DNA from 2 places in the uncultured Martelella sp. genome. Region 2 is predicted to be linked to the other one. Evidence: riboswitches for the same ligand, from Rfam matches in the RefSeq annotation. Region 2 holds a riboswitch; the other holds the start of a gene.
What was found. Region 2 has a riboswitch for S-adenosylmethionine ahead of metA (homoserine O-succinyltransferase). Riboswitches for the same ligand answer to the same signal wherever they lie in the genome.
Positions count from the first base shown of each region.

Region 1: linked by a shared signal. The riboswitch ahead of ACHZCU_RS04250 (O-succinylhomoserine sulfhydrylase) and the one ahead of metA (homoserine O-succinyltransferase) in region 2 are both predicted to bind S-adenosylmethionine.

Region 1 covers NZ_CAXXFM010000001.1:860,936-870,380, reverse strand. Annotated here, with positions in the region: gene ACHZCU_RS04265 (FMN-binding glutamate synthase family protein) at 1-707, shown strand, start outside; gene ACHZCU_RS04260 (APC family permease) at 954-2,561, shown strand; gene apaG (Co2+/Mg2+ efflux protein ApaG) at 2,632-3,024, opposite strand; gene ACHZCU_RS04250 (O-succinylhomoserine sulfhydrylase) at 3,064-4,248, opposite strand; SAM riboswitch at 4,282-4,359, opposite strand; gene ACHZCU_RS04245 (2'-deoxycytidine 5'-triphosphate deaminase) at 4,429-5,517, shown strand; gene ACHZCU_RS04240 (homospermidine synthase) at 5,771-7,216, opposite strand; gene ACHZCU_RS04235 (YciI family protein) at 7,495-7,782, opposite strand; gene ACHZCU_RS04230 (aminodeoxychorismate synthase component I) at 7,793-8,932, opposite strand; gene ACHZCU_RS04225 (M3 family oligoendopeptidase) at 8,934-9,445, opposite strand, start outside.
Region 2 covers NZ_CAXXFM010000001.1:2,664,909-2,674,353, forward strand. Annotated here, with positions in the region: gene fabB (beta-ketoacyl-ACP synthase I) at 1-47, opposite strand, end outside; gene fabA (3-hydroxyacyl-[acyl-carrier-protein] dehydratase FabA) at 110-619, opposite strand; gene irrA (iron response transcriptional regulator IrrA) at 922-1,338, shown strand; gene ACHZCU_RS12480 (YdcF family protein) at 1,370-2,167, opposite strand; gene ACHZCU_RS12485 (aldose epimerase family protein) at 2,213-3,235, opposite strand; gene metA (homoserine O-succinyltransferase) at 3,303-4,235, opposite strand; SAM riboswitch at 4,303-4,380, opposite strand; gene ACHZCU_RS12495 (NUDIX domain-containing protein) at 4,448-4,894, opposite strand; gene ACHZCU_RS12500 (LysE family translocator) at 4,910-5,542, opposite strand; gene ACHZCU_RS12505 (copper ion binding protein) at 5,696-5,908, shown strand; gene ACHZCU_RS12510 (heavy metal translocating P-type ATPase) at 6,261-8,750, shown strand; gene ACHZCU_RS12515 (hypothetical protein) at 8,824-9,132, opposite strand; gene adhE (bifunctional acetaldehyde-CoA/alcohol dehydrogenase) at 9,166-9,445, shown strand, end outside.

The DNA.
Region 1 (9,445 bases), 1.8 Mb from region 2:
GCATCAAATTCTGCGTCGGTCAGCCGCATGAACCCTTCGCTCTGGTCAAGGCGATGATGACCACCGGCATCTATCCGGATTTCATCGTCGTCGACGGTGCGGAAGGCGGTACGGGGGCAGCGCCGCTTGAACTTGCCGACTGGGTGGGCATGCCGCTTTGGGACGGGCTTCTTCTGATGCGCAACGCGCTGGTCGGCGCGGGTCTGAAACAGCATGTCAGGCTGGCGGGCAGCGGCAAGGTGTTTTCCGGCATGGGGCTTGCGCACAATCTGGCGTTGGGCGCCGACTGGTGCAATGCCGCGCGCGCCTTCATGATGTCTGTCGGCTGTATTCAGGCCCAGCGCTGTCACACCGGAACCTGTCCCACCGGGGTGACCACCCAGGACAAGTGGCGCCAGCGCGCCCTTGTGCCCGAGGAACAGGGACGTCACGCCGCTCGCTTTCACAAGAAGACGCTTGAAGCACTGGCCGATATCGTCGCGGCCTGTGGCTATGCCCATCCGCAGGACCTTCAGCCGCACCACATCATGCACCGGGTCGGCTCGCACGAATCCGTGCCGCTTGACAAGCTGCATCCCTTCCTGGCTGAAGGCGTGCTGCTGTCCGATCCGGATTCCACGATCTATGCCGACTGGTGGCGTGCGGCAAGTTCCGACAGCTTCCGCCCGGTCGAAGATCTGGTCAAACTTCGGGCGAGCAATGCCTAGTCCGGGCAATGCTTAGCCCGAGCGCCCTTCTTTCTCCGCAATAACAGCGGAGAATTTCTCGACTTTCGGGTCAAAGTGTCTGTTCACGTCGACAGCAGAATCTGACGGAACGACGCGTAAATAAGTTGACACGAAAATACGTGCGCATGAATACTCATAATTGCAGAAATGCAAATTCACTGTAGTGAGCCAGCAGGGGTGGTCAGCTTCGTTCGATAAAACGCGTTACGCTGGGGGAGCACCAAAATGGCAATGCGACGCGATATTGGCCTGGTTGGACTGACTTTTGTCGCCGTGGGCGGCGTTCTGGGATCGGGATGGTTGTTTGCACCACTCGACACGGCCCAGCTGGCCGGTCCGGCCTCGATTATTTCATGGTTGATCGGGGCGGTGGCGATGCTGCTGATCGCCCTGACCTATGCGGAAAACTCGACACTTTTTCCGATTGCGGGCGGCATCGCCCGTATTCCGCAGTTTTCCCACGGGCGGCTTCTGGCGTTGGCCATGGGGTGGAGCGCATGGGTGGGCTATTGCACCACCGCGCCGATCGAGGTGAAGGCCTCGCTTGGCTATGCCTCGTCCTACCTGCCGTGGCTGACCAATGCCGCCGGCGGGCTGACCCTGGCGGGCTATCTTGCCGCCGCCGTCTTCCTCGCCGTGCTGACGGTGGTCAATGTTTTCGGTGTTGCCTGGTTTGCGCGCATCAACACGACGATGACCTGGTTCAAGCTGGTCGTTCCGGTGATCTTCATCGTCGCCATCATTGCTGCACGGTTCGAACCATCGAATTTCACATCGGCGGGCGGTTTTGCGCCGTTCGGGGTGCCGGGCATCTTTGCCGCGGTTTCGACCGGCGGGGTTGTCTTTGCCTTTATCGGGTTCCGGCATGCCATCGATCTGGCCGGTGAAGTGAAAAATGCGCAACGGGTGATCCCTCTGGCGCTGATTTTCTCGGTGCTCATCTGCCTTGCGATCTATATCGGTCTGCAGGTCGCCTTTGTCGGCGCCATCGACCCGGCGTCTCTGGCCAATGGCTGGCAGACGATCGAGGCCAGCCACGAACTGGGCCCGCTCGGCGCGCTTGCCACATCGGTCGGCGTTCTCTGGTTGCTGAGCATGTTGAATGTCGCGGCCGTGATCTCGCCGGCCGGCAGCGGCCTCGTCTCGGTCGGCTCCAACGCCCGTCTGGCGCTCGCGATGTCGAACAATGGCGTGTTTCCGCGCCTTTTTGCGAGGCTGAATGTCCATGGCGTGCCGCTGTGGGCGCTGATCCTCAACTATGTCGTGGCGCTGTTCATGCTGGTCGTCCTGCCGTTCCAGGAAATTCTCGCGCTCAACAGTGCGGCTGTGGTTCTGTCCTTCATTGCCGGCCCGGTTTCGATGGTCGCGTTCCGCTATCTCGCGCCCAATGCGCACCGTCCCTTTGTGGTGCCGGCAGCCGGGTTCATCGGTGCTGTTGCCTTCATGATTGCAAGCTTGATGATCTACTGGTCGGGCTGGAGCACGATCTGGGTGCTGATTGCGCTTCTGGCCGTTGGCGCGGCGCTGTTCTTCCTCAGACTTGCAGTGATCGGGCGTGAGGACCTCGAACCGATGAGCGCGGTCTGGTTCGGCGTCTATATGGCCGGGATCGCCGTTCTCTCCTATCTCGGCGGCTATGGCGGCGGTCTGGGGGTCATCCCTCATCCGATCGATTCGATCCTGGCGGCCCTGCTGTCGATCCTGGTGTTCCTGATGGCGGTGCGCGGCCGGGTTTCGCAGGAGGTCTTCGACCGGTTCCGCAGGGAACAGCGCGATATCGAGCTTCAGGAATATGACGGCGACGATGTCGAGGATGTCATGTCACGCGGGTAAGCGTTGCGCGACCGGCGAAATCGGGAAAACCGCTCTTTCCAGCAGGAGGGGCGGTTTTTCATTTCCGCGCTCAGTGATGCGGGCGATCTTCGTAAGGCGAATCGAGAGAAAACGGCGGGATTGCCACCTTCAGCAGACGGTTATCGCCGGTGCGCATCACGTAGTGGCCGACCATGATGCCCGAGGCCGTGTCGAGCGGGGCCGCAGATTGATAGGAAAAGCGTTCGCCGCTCGCCAGCACCGGCTGCTTGCCGGCGACGCCGGGGCCGTTGACGACTTCAACAGCCCCGTCGGCATTGGTGATGGTCCAGTAGCGGGAGATGATCTGGACCTCGATTGCACCGTGATTGACGATCTCGATGTCATAGGCCCAGACGAACTGGTCCTCTGAAGGGGAGGAATGCTCGTCGAGAAAACGGGTTTCCACCCTGACTTCGACTTCATCCGTCGTTATGCTCTCCAATGGCCGCCTCCGATCGGTCCCGAGCTGCAATCTTGACGCTTATCCCGGCAGTTTTGCAAGTGCCTGGGCGAAATCGTCTATCAGATCATCGGTATCCTCGATACCGGCGGAAAATCGGATGGTGCCGCCGGTAATGCCGAGTTCGGCGCGTGCCTCGTCGGAGAGGTTCTTGTGCGTCGTGGTCGCCGGATGGGTGATCAGGCTCTTGGCATCGCCGAGATTGTTGGAGATCGAGACGATGTCCAGCGTATCCTGCAGCGCAAAGGCCGCTTCCTTGCCGCCCTTCAGTTCAAAGGCGATCAGCGTCGAACCGGCCGTCATCTGCTTGCTGATGATGTCGGCCTGGGGGTGGTCTGCACGGCCGGGATAGATTACGCGGGCCACCTGTTTCTGATCGGCGAGGAAGTCGGCGATCTTTGCAGCGCTTGCCGTCTGCTGGCGCACGCGCAGCGGGAAGGTTTCCAGCCCCTTCATCAACAGCCAGGCATTGAAGGGTGAAAGTGCCGGACCGGTATGGCGAAAATAGTCCTGCAATTCCTCCTCGATCCATTCCTTCGACGACAGGATGACGCCGCCAAGGCAGCGGCCCTGACCGTCGATATGCTTGGTGGCCGAATAGATGACGACATCGGCGCCGAGTTCGAGCGGTTTCTGGTAGAGCGCCGTCGCAAACACATTGTCGACCACGAGACGTGCACCGGCCTGATGGGCAAGGTCGGCGACGGCCTTGATGTCGACAACTTCAAGCGTCGGGTTGGTCGGGCTTTCGAGGAAGAACAGTTTTGTGTTGGGCCTGACGGCTGCTTCCCAGGCGGCGATATCACGGCCGTCGACCAGCGTGCATTCAATGCCGTATTTCGGCGCAAGCGTTTCCACGACCCAGCGGCAGGAACCGAATAGCGCGCGGGCGGCAACGATGTGATCGCCGGCATTCAGCTGGCACAGGATTGCGGCGGAGACGGCGGCCATGCCAGAGGCAGTGGCGCGGGCGTCTTCCGCCCCTTCCAGCGCACACATGCGCTGCTCGAACATGGCATTGGTGGGGCTGCCGTAACGGGCGTAGATGAAACCGTCGTCCTCACCCTTGAAGCGTGCCTCGGCGGCGGCGGAGTTTTCATAAAGAAAGCCCTGCGTCATGAAGATGCCTTCCGACATCTCGCCATACTGCGAGCGCAGGCTGCCTGCATGAACGAGTTTGGTTTGCGGACGCAAGGACTTCTTCATCTTCTTTCTCCAAACAAAAAAACCGGTCGCGAAGGGACCGGTTACCCGGTCTTTTAGCGAGTTGTTTTACGTGGCTGCAAGCCGACCGGCCAAATCACCACAGGGATAATGCGGCATAATCCCTCTAAGCGCTTGCGTCAATTCTGAAAGATTGGTTTTGTCGGCCAACAGGAGCAAAACATGTCAAAGAAGCCCGGAATACTGGCCGATCACGCCATTGCCGCATTACTCGAACACAACAACCTGACGACTGTCAGTCCGCTCGATCATGACCAGATTCAGCCCGCAAGTCTCGATCTCAGGCTCGGCGCCAAAGCCTATCGGGTGCGCGCCAGTTTTCTGCCCGGCCCGCAGCACCGGGTGAGCGACAAGCTTGAACGGCTCAGCATGCACGAGATTGACCTGACGCAAGGCGCGGTGCTGGAAACCGGCTGCGTCTATATTGTCGAACTGATGGAGGCGCTGAGCCTGCCCGAAAACCTGTCGGCCTCGACCAATCCGAAAAGTTCGACCGGACGGCTCGATATCTTTACCCGGGTGATCACCGATTTCGCACAGGAATTCGATATCATCCCGGCAGGTTACGAGGGACGGCTTTATCTCGAAATCTCACCGCGGACCTTTCCCGTTATCGTGCGGCAGGGCTCGCGGCTTTCGCAGATCCGTTTCCGCTCCGGCCATGCGGTGCTTGCCGAAGACGCGCTGATGGTGCTGCACCGCGCCGAGACGCTGGTTGCCAGCGACATGCCCAATATTTCCGATGGCGGTATCGCGCTTTCGATCGATCTGGAGGGTGACGGGCTTGTGGGCTATCGCGGCAAGCACCACACCGGCGTCATCGATGTCGACCGCAAGGCCGGTTACGATATTCTCGATTTCTGGGAGCCGATCGAGGGGCGCGGCAAGGGGGAGCTGATCCTCGACCCGGACGAATTCTATATTCTCGTCTCGCGCGAGGCCGTCCACGTGCCGCCGCTCTATGCCGCCGAGATGACGCCGTTCGATCCGCTGGTCGGCGAATTCCGCGTTCATTATGCCGGCTTCTTCGATCCGGGCTTCGGCCATGCCGGCGCCGGCGGCAAGGGCGCGCGCGCGGTGCTGGAGGTCAGAAGCCATGAGGTGCCCTTCATCCTCGAACACGGCCAGATCGTCGGCCGCCTGGTCTACGAGCACATGATGGACCCGCCGACAGCGCTTTACGGTTCGGGTCTGGGCTCGAATTATCAGGCGCAGGGGCTGAAGCTCTCCAAGCATTTTCGGGTGGGGTGAGACGCGGCTTCGGGCAAGGGAACCGGGCGGTCGAGCGGCTGGCGTTGCGGCACAGTTCCGGTGTTTCCCAAGCGCGTATTCCCTCCACCTGCGTCATCCTCGGGCTTGTCCCGAGGATCTAACCACGCTTGTCGCGAGAAGAGTTGGCAGGTCTTGCTGCGGCGAACCGACCGCCAGCGCCGACCGTCTGGGAGACAGCCTGGATCCTCGGGTCGAGCCCGAGGATGACGCATCGCGATTGGCGAACCAGTTCTCAGAACTGAACCAGAATGTTCTTGAACTGCCAGGGGTCTTTCTCGTCCTTGCGTTCCTCGAAGAAGGTCTGGCGGTCGGTGAGCGGAGTCCAGTCGGTGTAGTGGCCCTCGACGGGGCCGAGATAGGGAGACTGGATTTCAAGGCAGCGGCGATAGTCCATTTCGTCTGTTTCGACGATACCGGCTTCCGGGTTTTCCAGCGCCCAGACCATGCCGGCGAGAACGGCGGAGGTGACCTGAAGCGCCGTTGCGTTCTGGTAAGGCACCAGATCGCGGGTTTCCTCGATCGAAAGCCTTGAGCCGTACCAGTAGGCGTTCTTGTCGTGGCCGTAGAGCAGCACGCCCAGTTCGTCGATCCCGGTCAGGATATCGGCTTCTTCCAGCACCAGGCTTTCCGCCTGCGCATTGCCGCCATTGCCGAACATTTCATCAAGGGAGAGCACGGCGACATCGGCCGGATGGTAGGCATAGTGGCAGGTCGGCCGGTAGGTCACCTTGTCCTTGTCGTTTTTCACCGTGAAATAGTCGGCAATCGAAACCGATTCATTGTGGGTGACGAGGAAGCCGTACTGGGGGCCTGGCGTCGGGCACCAGCTTCTCACCCGCGTATTGGCGCCGGGTTGCTCGAGATAGATCGAGGCCTTGCAGCCCTTCTTGTGGTTCCTGGCATTTTTCGGCATCCATTTTTCGTGCGTGCCCCAGCCAAGTTCGGCGGGCTGCATGCCCTCGGCCACGAAGCCTTCGACCGACCATGTGTTCCAGAATGTGTTCTGCGGGCGCAAGAACTTGGAGCGCTGGGTGTCGCGCTCGGCGATATGAACGCCCTTGACGCCGGCATCCTTCATCAGCTGCGCCCAGCCCTCGCGGTCGTCCGCCATCGGCTCGACGAAATTCATGGCCGTATCGCGGGCGAGATTGACGAGCGCCTGCTTGACGAACCACGACACCATGCCGGGGTTGGCGCCGCAGCAGGAAACAGCGGTGGTGCCGCCCGGGTTCTTGCGCTTTTCCTTGCGCACCGTTTCGCGCAGCGCGTAATTGGTGCGTGCGGCATTGTCCGCGTTTTCGTCGAAATAAAACCCGAGCCAGGGTTCGATCACGGTGTCGATGTAAAGCACGCCGAGCGAGCGGCAGAGCTTCATCAGGTCGAGCGAGGAGGTGTCGACGGACAGGTTCACGCAAAAGCCCTGGCCATCGCCTTCGGTCAGAAGCGGTTCCAGCAGTTCCTCGTAATTGTCCTTGGTCACGGCGGCATGGATGAAGCGGACGCCGTGGTTTGCCGCGATATTGGCGTGGGCATCGTTGGGGTCGATAATCACCATGCGCGACTTGTCGAAATTGAAATGCCGCTCGATCAGGGGCAGGGCGCCTCTCCCGATGGACCCGAAACCGATCATGACAATGGGTCCGGTGATTTCGGCGTGGATCGGGTATTCCTGAAGCATTTCCGTTTCCTTCTCGGTTGGTGCCAGCGCACGAAGCGATTGCCGCGAACGCAAGGGAAATCGTGGCGCGGCTGTTTTGTTCCCCGACGCCTTCTGTCGCGCATGAAGCGTGACCACAGCGTCGCGCAACAGTAAAGCGGATTTGTTGCCGCCATTCCAGAAGTCAGTTCAAAACTTCTCCAAGATGACCGCGAAGGGCATCGATATCGGCGTCTTTCATACCCTTGTAGGATCGGGCACAGGGCAACATCCGGAAGGGGCGTTCGCTGGTCATGTCGTCACGACGACTTCAGCCCTTCGGCGCTGGCGATGGTTCTGGAAAAATCCACTTCGGTCAGTTCGTAGGTTGCCACGCCCTCGCTGACGAAGGGGTCGGTTTCGCAGATCGTGCGCACCGCCTCCAGGCTGCCGCGCGCGATGATGACGCCGCCGGTGCGGGGAACCTTGCGTCCCGAGGCGATGAAATCGCCACTGGCATAATGGCGGTTCAACCATTCGATATGGCCGTCGAAATGTTTCTCGACTGCTTCCATGGGCGCCACATAGGTCAGCGAAATCAGGATCATCGCGGTCTCCTCAACCAGCCGGCGCGGCGGACAGGTCGCCGGCGGCAAAACGGGCTTTCAGCAAGGCTTCTTCATATTCGGCGCGTGCGGTCGAATCAACAACAACGCCGCCGCCGACATTGAACACCGCCCGCCCGTCATCGAACAGCGTGATCGTGCGAATGGCGACATTGAAGCGCATGGTGCCGTCCGGCGCGATATGGCCGATCGCGCCGCAATAGGCGCCACGTGGTCCGTCTTCCAGCGCCTGCAGGATTTTCATCGCCGATATTTTCGGCGCGCCGGTGATCGAGCCGCAGGGAAACAGTGCGGCGAAAATCGATTGCAGGTCGGCATCGGCATTCAGCTTCGCACGCACATGGCTGACCATCTGGTGGAGGGTCGGATATGTCTCGATTGCAAACAGTTTCGGCACATGCACGCTGCCCGGTTCGGCAATCCGCGAGATGTCGTTGCGCAGCAGGTCGACGATCATGCAGTTTTCGGCAAGCGTCTTGTCGTCATCCAGCATTGCCGCGATGATCGCCTCGTCTTCGGCCGGAGTGGCCCCGCGCGCGGCCGTTCCCTTCATCGGATGGGTCTCGATGAAACCGTCGCTGTCGACCGAAAAGAACAGTTCCGGCGAACGCGAGAGAATGCGCGGTCCGGCAAGATCGACATAGGCGCCGTAGCGCACCGGCTGACGTTCGGCAAAGCCATGGAAGGCTTCAACGGGATCGCCGCTCCAGCGGGCATGAACCGCGAATGTCAGATTGCCCTGGTAGCAGTCGCCGGCCATCAGATGGGCGTGCAGGGTTTCGAAACGTTGGCGATAGGCGGCAAAATCCCAGGCAGGTCGGAAATCGGAGAGGAACGGGTTTTTCGCGCTGGCCGTTGCGAGGCCGGCCTCCTCGGGCGCATCGAAAACCCCGAAACAGATATAGGGCGTTTCCCCCTTTTCGAGGGGACGCGCGGAAAAGGCGGGGTCCAGCAGAAACCCCGCCTCGTAAGAGATGTAGCCCGCCAGCCAGTGGCCTGCGGCGCGGGCTTCTTCCATGCGGGCGAAGGCGCCCGGCACATCTGCCGGGGTTTCGGCCACAATCAGCGCATGCGGGTCGCAAAAGCTCAGCATGCGACCGGCAAGGTCGTCCCGGAAGACGGCGCGCTTCATCCTATTCCTTGTCGAGTGCTTCGAGTTCGTCGATCAGGCCCTCGATCATCGAAAGCCCCTTGCTCCAGAAGGCCGGGTCGGATGCATCGAGGCCGAACGGCTTCAGCAGTTCGGAATGGTGCTTGGTGCCGCCGGCCTTCAGCATCTCGAAATACTTGTCCTGAAAGCCGCTTTCGGCATTCTGGTAGACGGCATAGAGCGAGTTCACCAGGCAATCGCCGAAGGCATAGGCATAGACATAGAACGGCGAATGGATGAAGTGGGGCACATAGCTCCAGTAGGTCTCGTAGCCATCGGCAAGCTTGATCGCCGGGCCGAGGCTTTCGGCCTGCACCGACATCCACATGTCGTTGATCTGGTCTTCCGTCAGTTCGCCCTCGCGGCGGGCGGTATGGACCTTGCGCTCGAACTGGTAAAAGGCGATCTGGCGCACGACCGTGTTGATCATGTCCTCGACCTTCTGGGCGAGCATGGCCTTGCGCTTGGCCTTGTCGGTGGTCTGCGCAAGCAGTG
Region 2 (9,445 bases):
CCGATCGAGGAAACGATTCCCAATCCCGTAACGACAACACGTCTCATATTCGATCCTTCTCTTTCTCCTCCGCATTCACCGGGCGACCGGCGTAACCGCGCATTGCGGCTTACTGTTCCTGGAACAGGCCGACCCTGAGATCGGAGGCCTTGTAGATTACTTCGCCATCGGCCTTCACCCAGCCATCGGCAATGCCGAGGACCAGACGGCCGCGCATGACGCGCTTGAAGTCGACGCCATATTCGACAAGCTTGTTTTTCGGCGTGACCATGCCTGAAAACTTCACCTCGCCGGTGGAAATCGCGCGGCCCTTGCCGGGCTCGCCAAGCCAGCCGAGATAAAATCCGGTGAGCTGCCACAGCGCATCAAGACCCAGGCATCCCGGCATCACGGGATCGCCCTTGAAGTGGCAATCGAAAAACCAGAGGTCGGGTGTGATGTCAAACTCGGCACGGGCATGGCCCTTGCCGTTGGCGCCGCCGTCCTCCGAAATTTCGGTGATGCGGTTGAACATCAGCATTGGCGGCATCGGAAGCTGCGCATTGCCGGGGCCGAAAAGTTCACCTTCGGCGCACTTGATGATATCCTCGTAATCGAAATGCGATTGTCTTGTGCTCATTAAAACTCTGCTTCCCTTCGTTCCTCGAGGGGTTTTCGGTACCGGGCTCAAGATAGGGGCGTATCCCTGTTGCAGCAATGCGCCGATATGTCGTTGGCCGGAAATCCCGCAACTCAATTGTTATTCTCTTCACCGTGGCCATACAGGAAGCTGACTTCCGCGACCAGAGTGAAACGTGTTTTAGCCGGGTATTTGCAGTTTAATTTCAAACGCTGCAAGCCCTTGCCCTATTGAAAGCGATTCTCAATACCGTTATACGGAGCTATATTTGCATTTTGTTAGATGAAGCCCTGAAAGTGGATATGACACCGAGAAATCGTGTATCAGAAGAAAAGCTTCGTGCAAGCGGTCTTCGGCCGACGCGTCAGCGCGTGGCTTTGGCCGATCTGCTTTTCGCCAAGGGTGATCGTCATGTGACCGTCGAGGAACTGCATGGCGAGGCCCAGGAAGCCGGCGTGCCGGTTTCCCTTGCCACTGTCTACAATACGCTGCATCAGTTCACCCATGCCGGCATGATCCGGGTTCTGGCCGTCGAGGGCGCAAAGACCTATTTCGACACCAACACCTCCGATCATCACCATTTCTTTATCGAGGGTGAAAACCATGTCGTCGACATGCCGGCGGACGGTATTTCCCTGAATGGTCTGCCAACGCCGCCGGAGGGGATGGAAGTCGCCCATATCGATGTGGTTGTCCGGCTGCGCCCGAAGAAATCCTGAAATTTGAGGACCGTCAGGCAATTTGCCTGAGCTATCCGTTCTGGCGGGGCGAAAGCTGTGCCGTGTGGCCGCGCAGTCGCGCCGTGACGAGGCCGGCCCATTCGCGCAGCGCCGTGGAAAGCATGGCGGCATTGGTCATCGGCCGGTCGAAACTTGCGGAAAAGCGGAGCTTTCCATCCGTCCGGTAGTCGGCAGGCCAGGGCGTGACGCGCATGCCCGTTTTCTCAAACAGCGCAACGGAACGCGGCATGTGGTAGGCCGATGTCACCAGCAGGCACGGCCCTTCCATTGCCTGTCTTGCCATCAGGGCTGCCGTATTGGCGGCATTTTCCGCGGTGTTGCGGGCATCCGGCTCATAGAGCAGGCGGGCTGAGGCGATGCCGTGATCGGCAAACAGCCGGGCGGCCGGTTCTGCTTCACCATATCTGGCGCCGGTCAGCGCGTTATCGCCGCCGGTGACCAGAATTTTCATATCCGGATAAAGTCGGGCAAGGCGGAGTGCTTCGATGTACCGATCGGCCGCGCGGGTGAATACATACGTGCTGCGGCGGGCCGAGGCCCCGGTATTGATGCCGCCGCCGAGCACGATGGCGCAGGCGGGCGGTTCGGAAAGATCCGGCCGGGCGAAACGGGTTTCAAGATCGGCCAGCAAAACCATGCCGAGATTGGTGAAACAGGTTATGCCAAGCGTCAGCGCGGCGAGGCCGGAAAACACCGCCGCCGCGCCGCTTTGTGCAATGAGCAGGCAGAAAAGCGCCGCCACGACCGACAGGAAGGCAAAGGCCAGCGGCTGGAACACCAGCCAGAACAGCTTTGACAGAACGAACACTATGCTGCCTCCCGCCGCCAGCCAAAAGGCCGGGCCGTCGCGTCTTCAGCCCTTGTGGAAAACGTAATCCGTTTCCTGGCGCAAGGTCTTGCCGGGCCGCAGGATCGCATTGGGAAAGCCCTGCTGATTGACCGCATCCGGCCAGACCTGTGTTTCCAGGCAGAAGCCGGCGAACGGACCATAGGGAAAGCCGTTCAGCCCTTCCGGCGTTTCGTCGAGTTTCGAGGCGGTGTAAAGCTGAACCCCCGGCTCCGTGGTCAACACATCCATGGTGACATGCGAGGAGGGGGCATAGGCGCTGATGACGGGACGTTTTTCCGTGCGCTCGGGCGACAGACAGAAATTGTGATCGAACAGAACCTGCCGGCCATTTTCGTCCTCGCGCTTGAGCGGGTGTGGCTTGCGGAAGTCGAAGGGTGTGCTGGCAACGGACCTGATCTCGCCGGTCGGGATCTGCCGTTCGTCCGTCGGCAGATAATGATCAGCCATGATCATCATCGTGTGTTCGAGCGTATCCGTGCCGTTGCCGAGGTTGAAATAGGTGTGATTGCAGATATTGGCGACCGTCGGCTTGTCGGTCGTGGTTTCGTAGACGATCGAGAAAACGCCGCGTGGCTTGAGATGAAAATGGGCGCGGATGGTGGTGTTTCCCGGAAAGCCGCCGCGACCGTCCGGATCGACGATCTTCAGCGTCACCCGGTTTTCGGCAATCTCTTCGAATTCCCACATGCTGACGCCGATGCCGTCTCTGCCGCCATGCAGGTTGGTGATGCCGTTTTCGTTGCAGTCGACCTGATATTCCGTCCCGTCGATGGTAAAGCGGCCGTTTGCGATGCGGTTGGAGGAGCGCCCCGGCGTAGCCCCGAAATAGGGAGAGAAGGCCGGGTAGTGATCGAAATTCTCAAACCCCAGAACCAGGGAATGGTCATGGCCTTCAAGACGCAGGTCCTGAACCACCGCGCCCCAGTTGATGATCTTCGCGGTCAGCCCGCCACCTGAAATCGTGACACGGCTGACAGTCTTGCCGTCGCTGGTCTGGCCGAAGGTTTCCGGTTGTGGCGCGCTCATTGTTTTTATCCTCCACATTTAAAATGTTGCATTGCAGCGCGGATATTGCGCCGGAATGTCCGGACCTTCAAGCGCCCGCGCGCTCTTTGCCGATTTCTTCCAGAGAGTAGGGCGTGGTCTGGTAAACCTCGTTGATCCAGTTGCCGAACAGGAGATGGGCATGCGAGCGCCAGCGATTGAGCGGCGCCCGGTTCGGATCGTCTGCCGGGAAATAGTTGAACGGCAGCTCGATCGGCACATTGGTGTCGACATCGCGCCTGTATTCGTCACCGAGCGAACCGGAATCATATTCGATGTGATTGAACATGTAGAGCCGGTTGGCAAAGCTCTCATAAGCCAGACACGGCCCGACTTCATCGGAATGCATCAGGATTTCGATGCCCGGCACGTTTTCCAGATCGGCGCGGCGCACCTCCGTCCAGCGTGAAACAGGAAGCTGGAAATCATCGGAAAAACCGTTGAGATAGATCGACGCGGGCTTCAGATTGCGATGGCGGAATATGCCGAAGGCCTTCTTGTCGAGAAGCCGCTTCGGTACGCCGTGAAAATGCCATGCAGCGGCCATCGCGCCCCAGCAGATATTCATCGTCGAGTGGCAATTGGTGGTGGTCCAGTCGAGAATTTCCTTCATTTCGTCCCAATAGGTGACGTCCTCGAAGGGCAACGTCTCAACCGGCGCGCCGGTGATGATGAAACCGTCGAACTTGCGTTCTGCCACCTCGTCCCAGGTCTTGTAAAAGGACAGGAGATGCTCGATCGGCGTGTTCTTGGCCTTGTGGCCGCCGACGCGCACCAGCGAAAGCTCGATTTGCAGCGGGGAGGCGCCCAGAAGCCGCGCGAATTGCAGCTCGGTCTTGATCTTGTTCGGCATGAGGTTGAGCAGCCCGAAATGCAGCGGGCGGATATCCTGCCGTTCCGCAACCGTTTCCGTCTTGACCCGCACGCCTTCGGAAATCAGCGTCTCGAAGGCAGGCAGCGTATCTGGAATCTTGATAGGCATGTTCATTCCAATCCCGAACAAAAACCGGCCGCCTTCAACACGCTACCGGTCCGGATGGGGCAGGAATTTTCCGCTCGCATCGGCCCTTTAGCGAGTTGTTTTACGTGGCTGCAAGCCGGCCGGCCAAATCACCACAGGGAAAAGCTAGATAACGCCGCATTTGCCGGACGTCAATCTTGGCGCGAAAGACAATCTGTTGCCGGGCTGTCGCTTCAGGTGAAAAATGCTGTCAAGGCGGGCCACGAAAGCGGCATTTCCATGCCAAGTCCAATGTTTCCGGCCGCGTCTTTCCAATCAAGGAAAAACAGCCGGAAGCGGATAGGCCCGCCGCCGTCAGAGGCGTGTTCCTCTGTGTGAAACCAGTTCTCAGGCGCATCCTCCGGCATGGGAACAGTGAATATATGGCGCCGGTGGCACAGCAGCGCGCCGTTTTTTCTGAAGCTGTAGTCAATGTTGCCAAGCGCCGACCAGCCTTCATTCAGATGTAGTCCGGTCTCCTCGTGAAATTCCCGTTTTGCCGCCTCGATCGGGATTTCTGCATGCTCCAGCGTCCCGCCGGGAACCTGAAGCGGAGCCTCCGGAAAGTCCGGCTCATCGAAGACGAGCACCCTGCTGCCCCGTCGTGCGTAGATGAGCACTTTTTCTGCATCCGGTATCATCAGGCTTCCCAGTTTTCAGGACGTTGTCCGTTTCAGCGTGGCCGTTGCAAGCCCCATCGCAATCAGCGCACTGCCGCCCAGCCGGGGCAGGAACGCGGTGACCGTGGACGAACTTAGCTTTGTCCGCAACCGGTCTGCCATCAGGGCATAGGCCAGTGCATTGACGGCGGCCAGCCCGACAAATGTGACAACAAGCGTTGAAAACTGAGGGACAAGCGGCGCTTGCGGCACAATGAACTGCGGTACGAAAGCGATGAAGAAGGCAATCGATTTCGGATTCAGCGCCGTCACGGTCATGGAATGAAAGAAAATCTTGCGCGCGACAAGCGGGGCCGGCGTGGTGGATGCGATGTTTTCGCTGGACCCGGCGCTTTTGAAAAGCCTGATGCCGAGATAGACGAGATAGGCCGCGCCGATCCATTTCAGCACGATAAACAGTTTTGCCGACGTCAGAACCAGCGCGCCGAGGCCGGCAAGCGAAGCCGTCATGGCAATGAAATCGCCGAGCGCGACGCCGGCAACGGTGGCAAGTGCGACCCGCCGCCCCTGACTGAGCGCATAACTCAGCACCAAAAGAACAGTGGGGCCGGGAATGAGAAGGAGCGCTGTCGATGCCGTCACGAAGGCGAGCCAGAGATGAAAGTCCATGTTCTTCTCCTTTGAAATCCGTTGAATGCGCTCAGCAAAGACAGGTCCTTGCGCCTCTGACAAGCGGCACAGTCCTGGAAAATAAACAAAGGTCTTGACCTTCCAGCCACTGGAAGCCCCATTTTCGCGTCATCAACAGCAAGGAGCAAGATGATGGCTGAGAAAATCACGCTGAAAATCGAGGGCATGGGCTGCAGCAAATGCGTCGACAAGGTTGAAAAGGCGCTGGGTGATATCGACGGTATTTCCGAAATCGAAGTGAGCCTCGACAACAATGCCGCCTCGTTCGCCCTTGCTGCGCCCGCGACCCGCGAAAGCGCCGTCGAGGCGATTGAAGATGTCGGTTACGATGTCGCAGCTCGCTGACGAAGGTTGCTTCACTCTCATTCGTCAACTCGGGCCTGTCCCGGGCATCCAAGCACCTCTCGCCACGACAGGCGTTTCGGTTGGAACAGCGAAATAATGCAAGTCCGGTGCAAAGCGGAAGCTCCGCGTATGCGCAAACGTGGTTAGATCCTCGGCACGAGGCCGAGGATGACGTCCGTAGGATGGGCACGTGCGTCAGCAGTCTGAGGTGTCGGTTACGATGTCGCAGGGCAATCGGAGCGGTACCCTCTTTCCTCATGCGTCATCCAAACAAGCTCGGGTAGATGCAGGCGGGAAGCGCGCCGGCGCCGGCTGAATGGAACCCGGCGGGTTGAAGAAAAAGGAATGCGCAATGGAACAGACGGTTACAAAAAAGCCCGCAACGGCAGGGAAGGCGCAGCATCTTGTGCTGCCGGTTTCCGGCATGACCTGCGCTTCCTGCGTTTCAAGCGTCGAGCGGGTTGTCCGCAAGCTTGACGGTGTCGACACCGTCTCCGTCAATCTGGCGACGGAAACCGCCGATGTGGCGCTGGCCGATCGCAAGGCGAAAGCCAATGTCGTCGCCGCGATTGAAAAGGCGGGCTACGGCGTTCCGCTTGAAACCATCAAGATCGGCGTTGGCGGCATGACCTGTGCCTCCTGCGTTGCCAGTGTCGAGCGGGCGCTTTCACGCGTGCCGGGCGTTCTGGAGGCAAAGGTCAACCTGGCCACCGAGCAGGCGACCGTCGCGGTGGACAAGGCAACGACGCTTTCGACGGTGGAAGCGGCGATTGAAAAGGCCGGCTATGAGCCGCGCCGTCTGGGCGCGGAAACCGGTGCGGTGTCCACGCAGGAAGACGCGCGCGAGAAGGAGCGGGCGGCGCTGAAGCGCGACCTGCTGACGGCTTTCGTCTTCACCCTGCCGCTTTTCATTCTGGAAATGGGGTCGCACTTTATTCCGGCCTTCGGGTCTGCACTCACCTCGGCTGTCGGCGTCTATCCCCTGCATGTGTTTTACTTCGTGCTGGCAACGATCGTTCAGTTCGGCCCCGGCCGGCGGTTCTACCGGCACGGCATAGCGTCCTTCCGCCGGTTGTCGCCGGATATGAATGCGCTGGTGATGCTGGGCTCAACGGCGGCATGGGGCTATTCGACCTTCGCGACCTTCCTGCCGCAGATTTTCCCGGAAGGGGCCGCACAGGTCTATTTCGAAAGCTCCGCCGTTATCATCACCCTCATTCTGCTGGGCCGGTTTCTGGAAGCCAAGGCCAAGGGGCGCACATCGGCTGCCATCACCCATCTTCTCGGCCTGCAGCCGAAAACCGCTCGTGTCGAACGTGACGGCGAACAGGTCGATGTGCCGATTGAAGAGCTGAAGCTCGGCGATGTCGTCGTCGTCCGTCCGGGCGAAAAAGTCGCCGTCGATGGTGTTGTTGTTTCCGGCACATCCTATGTCGACGAATCGATGATCTCCGGCGAGCCGGTTCCCGTCGCCAAGTCTACCGATGATGCGGTGACCGGCGGCACGATCAACAAGACCGGCACATTCACGTTCAAGGCCAGCGCCATCGGCGCCGATACGGTTCTGGCGCGCATCGTCAAGATGGTCGAGAACGCGCAAGGGGCGAAACTGCCGGTGCAGGCGCTGGTGGACAAGGTCACGGCGTGGTTCGTGCCTGCGGTTCTGCTGGCCGCTGCCATCACCTTTGTCATCTGGATGGTGTTCGGTCCGTCGCCGGCGCTCTCCTTCGCGCTGGTCAATGCGGTTGCGGTGATGATCATCGCCTGCCCCTGCGCCATGGGGCTCGCCACGCCGACCTCGATCATGGTCGGAACCGGCAGGGCGGCCGAAATCGGGGTGCTGTTCAGAAACGGCGAGGCGCTGCAGACGCTGAAGGACACGAAGATCGTCGCCTTCGACAAGACCGGCACGCTGACGGAAGGACGCCCCGTCGTCACCGATGTTGTCACCGCCGATGGCTTTGAGAGAAACACGGTCCTTGGCCTTGCCGCCGCCGTCGAGCAGGGCTCCGAACATCCGCTTGCCGAAGCCGTTCTGACAACGGTGAAGGACGAGGGGCTGGACATTGCAAAAACGGCTGACTTTTCCGCCGTGCCCGGTTTTGGCGTATCGGCAACGGTCAATGGCAGCAAGGTGAACGTTGGCGCACGCCGTTTCATGGAGCGGGAAGGCGTCGACACGCAGGCGCTGGACGGCGATGCCGAGAGGCTTGCCGAAAATGCCCGGTCCCTGCTTTTCGTCGCGGTCGATGGCAAGGCTGCCGGTGTCATCGGCGTCGCCGATCCGGTCAAACCCTCGGCGAAGGCCGCGATCGCAGCGCTTCATGCCGCCGGGCTGAAAACGGCGATGATCTCCGGCGACAACCGGAAGACCGCAGAAAGCATTGCCCGTGAGGTGGGTATCGATACCGTGGTTGCCGATGTGCTGCCGGATGGAAAGGTCGAAGCGCTTGAAAAGCTGAAGGCCGGGCACGGCGCCATCGCCTTTGCCGGCGACGGCATCAATGATGCCCCGGCACTGGCCGCTGCCGATACCGGCATTGCCATCGGTACGGGCACCGATATTGCGATTGAAACCGCCGATGTCGTGTTGATGTCGGGCGAACTGTCCGGCGTTGTCAGCGCGATTTCGCTGTCGCGTGCGGTGATGCGCAATATCGCGCAGAACCTGTTCTGGGCCTTTGCCTATAATGCCGTGCTCATTCCGGTGGCGGCGGGTATTCTCTTTCCCGTCAACGGCACGCTGCTGTCGCCGATGCTGGCGGCGGGCGCCATGGGGCTTTCCAGTGTCTTCGTGCTGTCCAACGCGCTGCGCCTGAAACGCTTCAACCCCGCGCATTGACGCCTTTGAGACCGTCTCCGGCAAGAATCTGCCGAAGGCGGTTTCAATATTGCGGCCGTCATCGTATCCTTTGTCATGCCCCTTCGCCGGTGCCGGAAAGCCGCCCCGAAGAAGGCGGTGTTGTGGCGCTTTTGCACATCCGGCCATGCGCTTCCGCAAAAGCTTCGCTTCTTTGATCACGATCAATACAAAACGATTTAAACCGACCTAAACACACATCGTGGCGAGAACGGACGGCCCTTATCCGGACAGATTTCCCAAGCTTCTTGTGGCCAGTGGCCGGTAAAAACAAAAGAAGCATTTCAAGGATAAGGCGCGCCGGCAGGCCGAGCCCAAGATCGGCCGCCAATATTCGCCAGTTTTTAAGCAATTGCCGGGCCATTTTCCGGTTCGGCTAAAGCGCAGGAGTAGTCCCATGCCGGCCATCAGCACGACCGAACTTGACCAGCTTGTTGCCCGGACGAAGGCAGCGCAGCAGAAGTTTGCGACCTATACTCAGGAACAGGTCGACTTCATTTTCCGTTCCGCCGCACTTGCCGCGGCCGACGCCCGTATTCCCCTTGCCCGTATGGCGCATGAGGAAACCGGAATGGGCGTCATGGAAGACAAGGTTGTCAAAAACCACTTCGCCTCGGAATACATCTACAACAAATACAAGGACGACAAGACCTGCGGCATCCTCTCGGAGGAGCCGG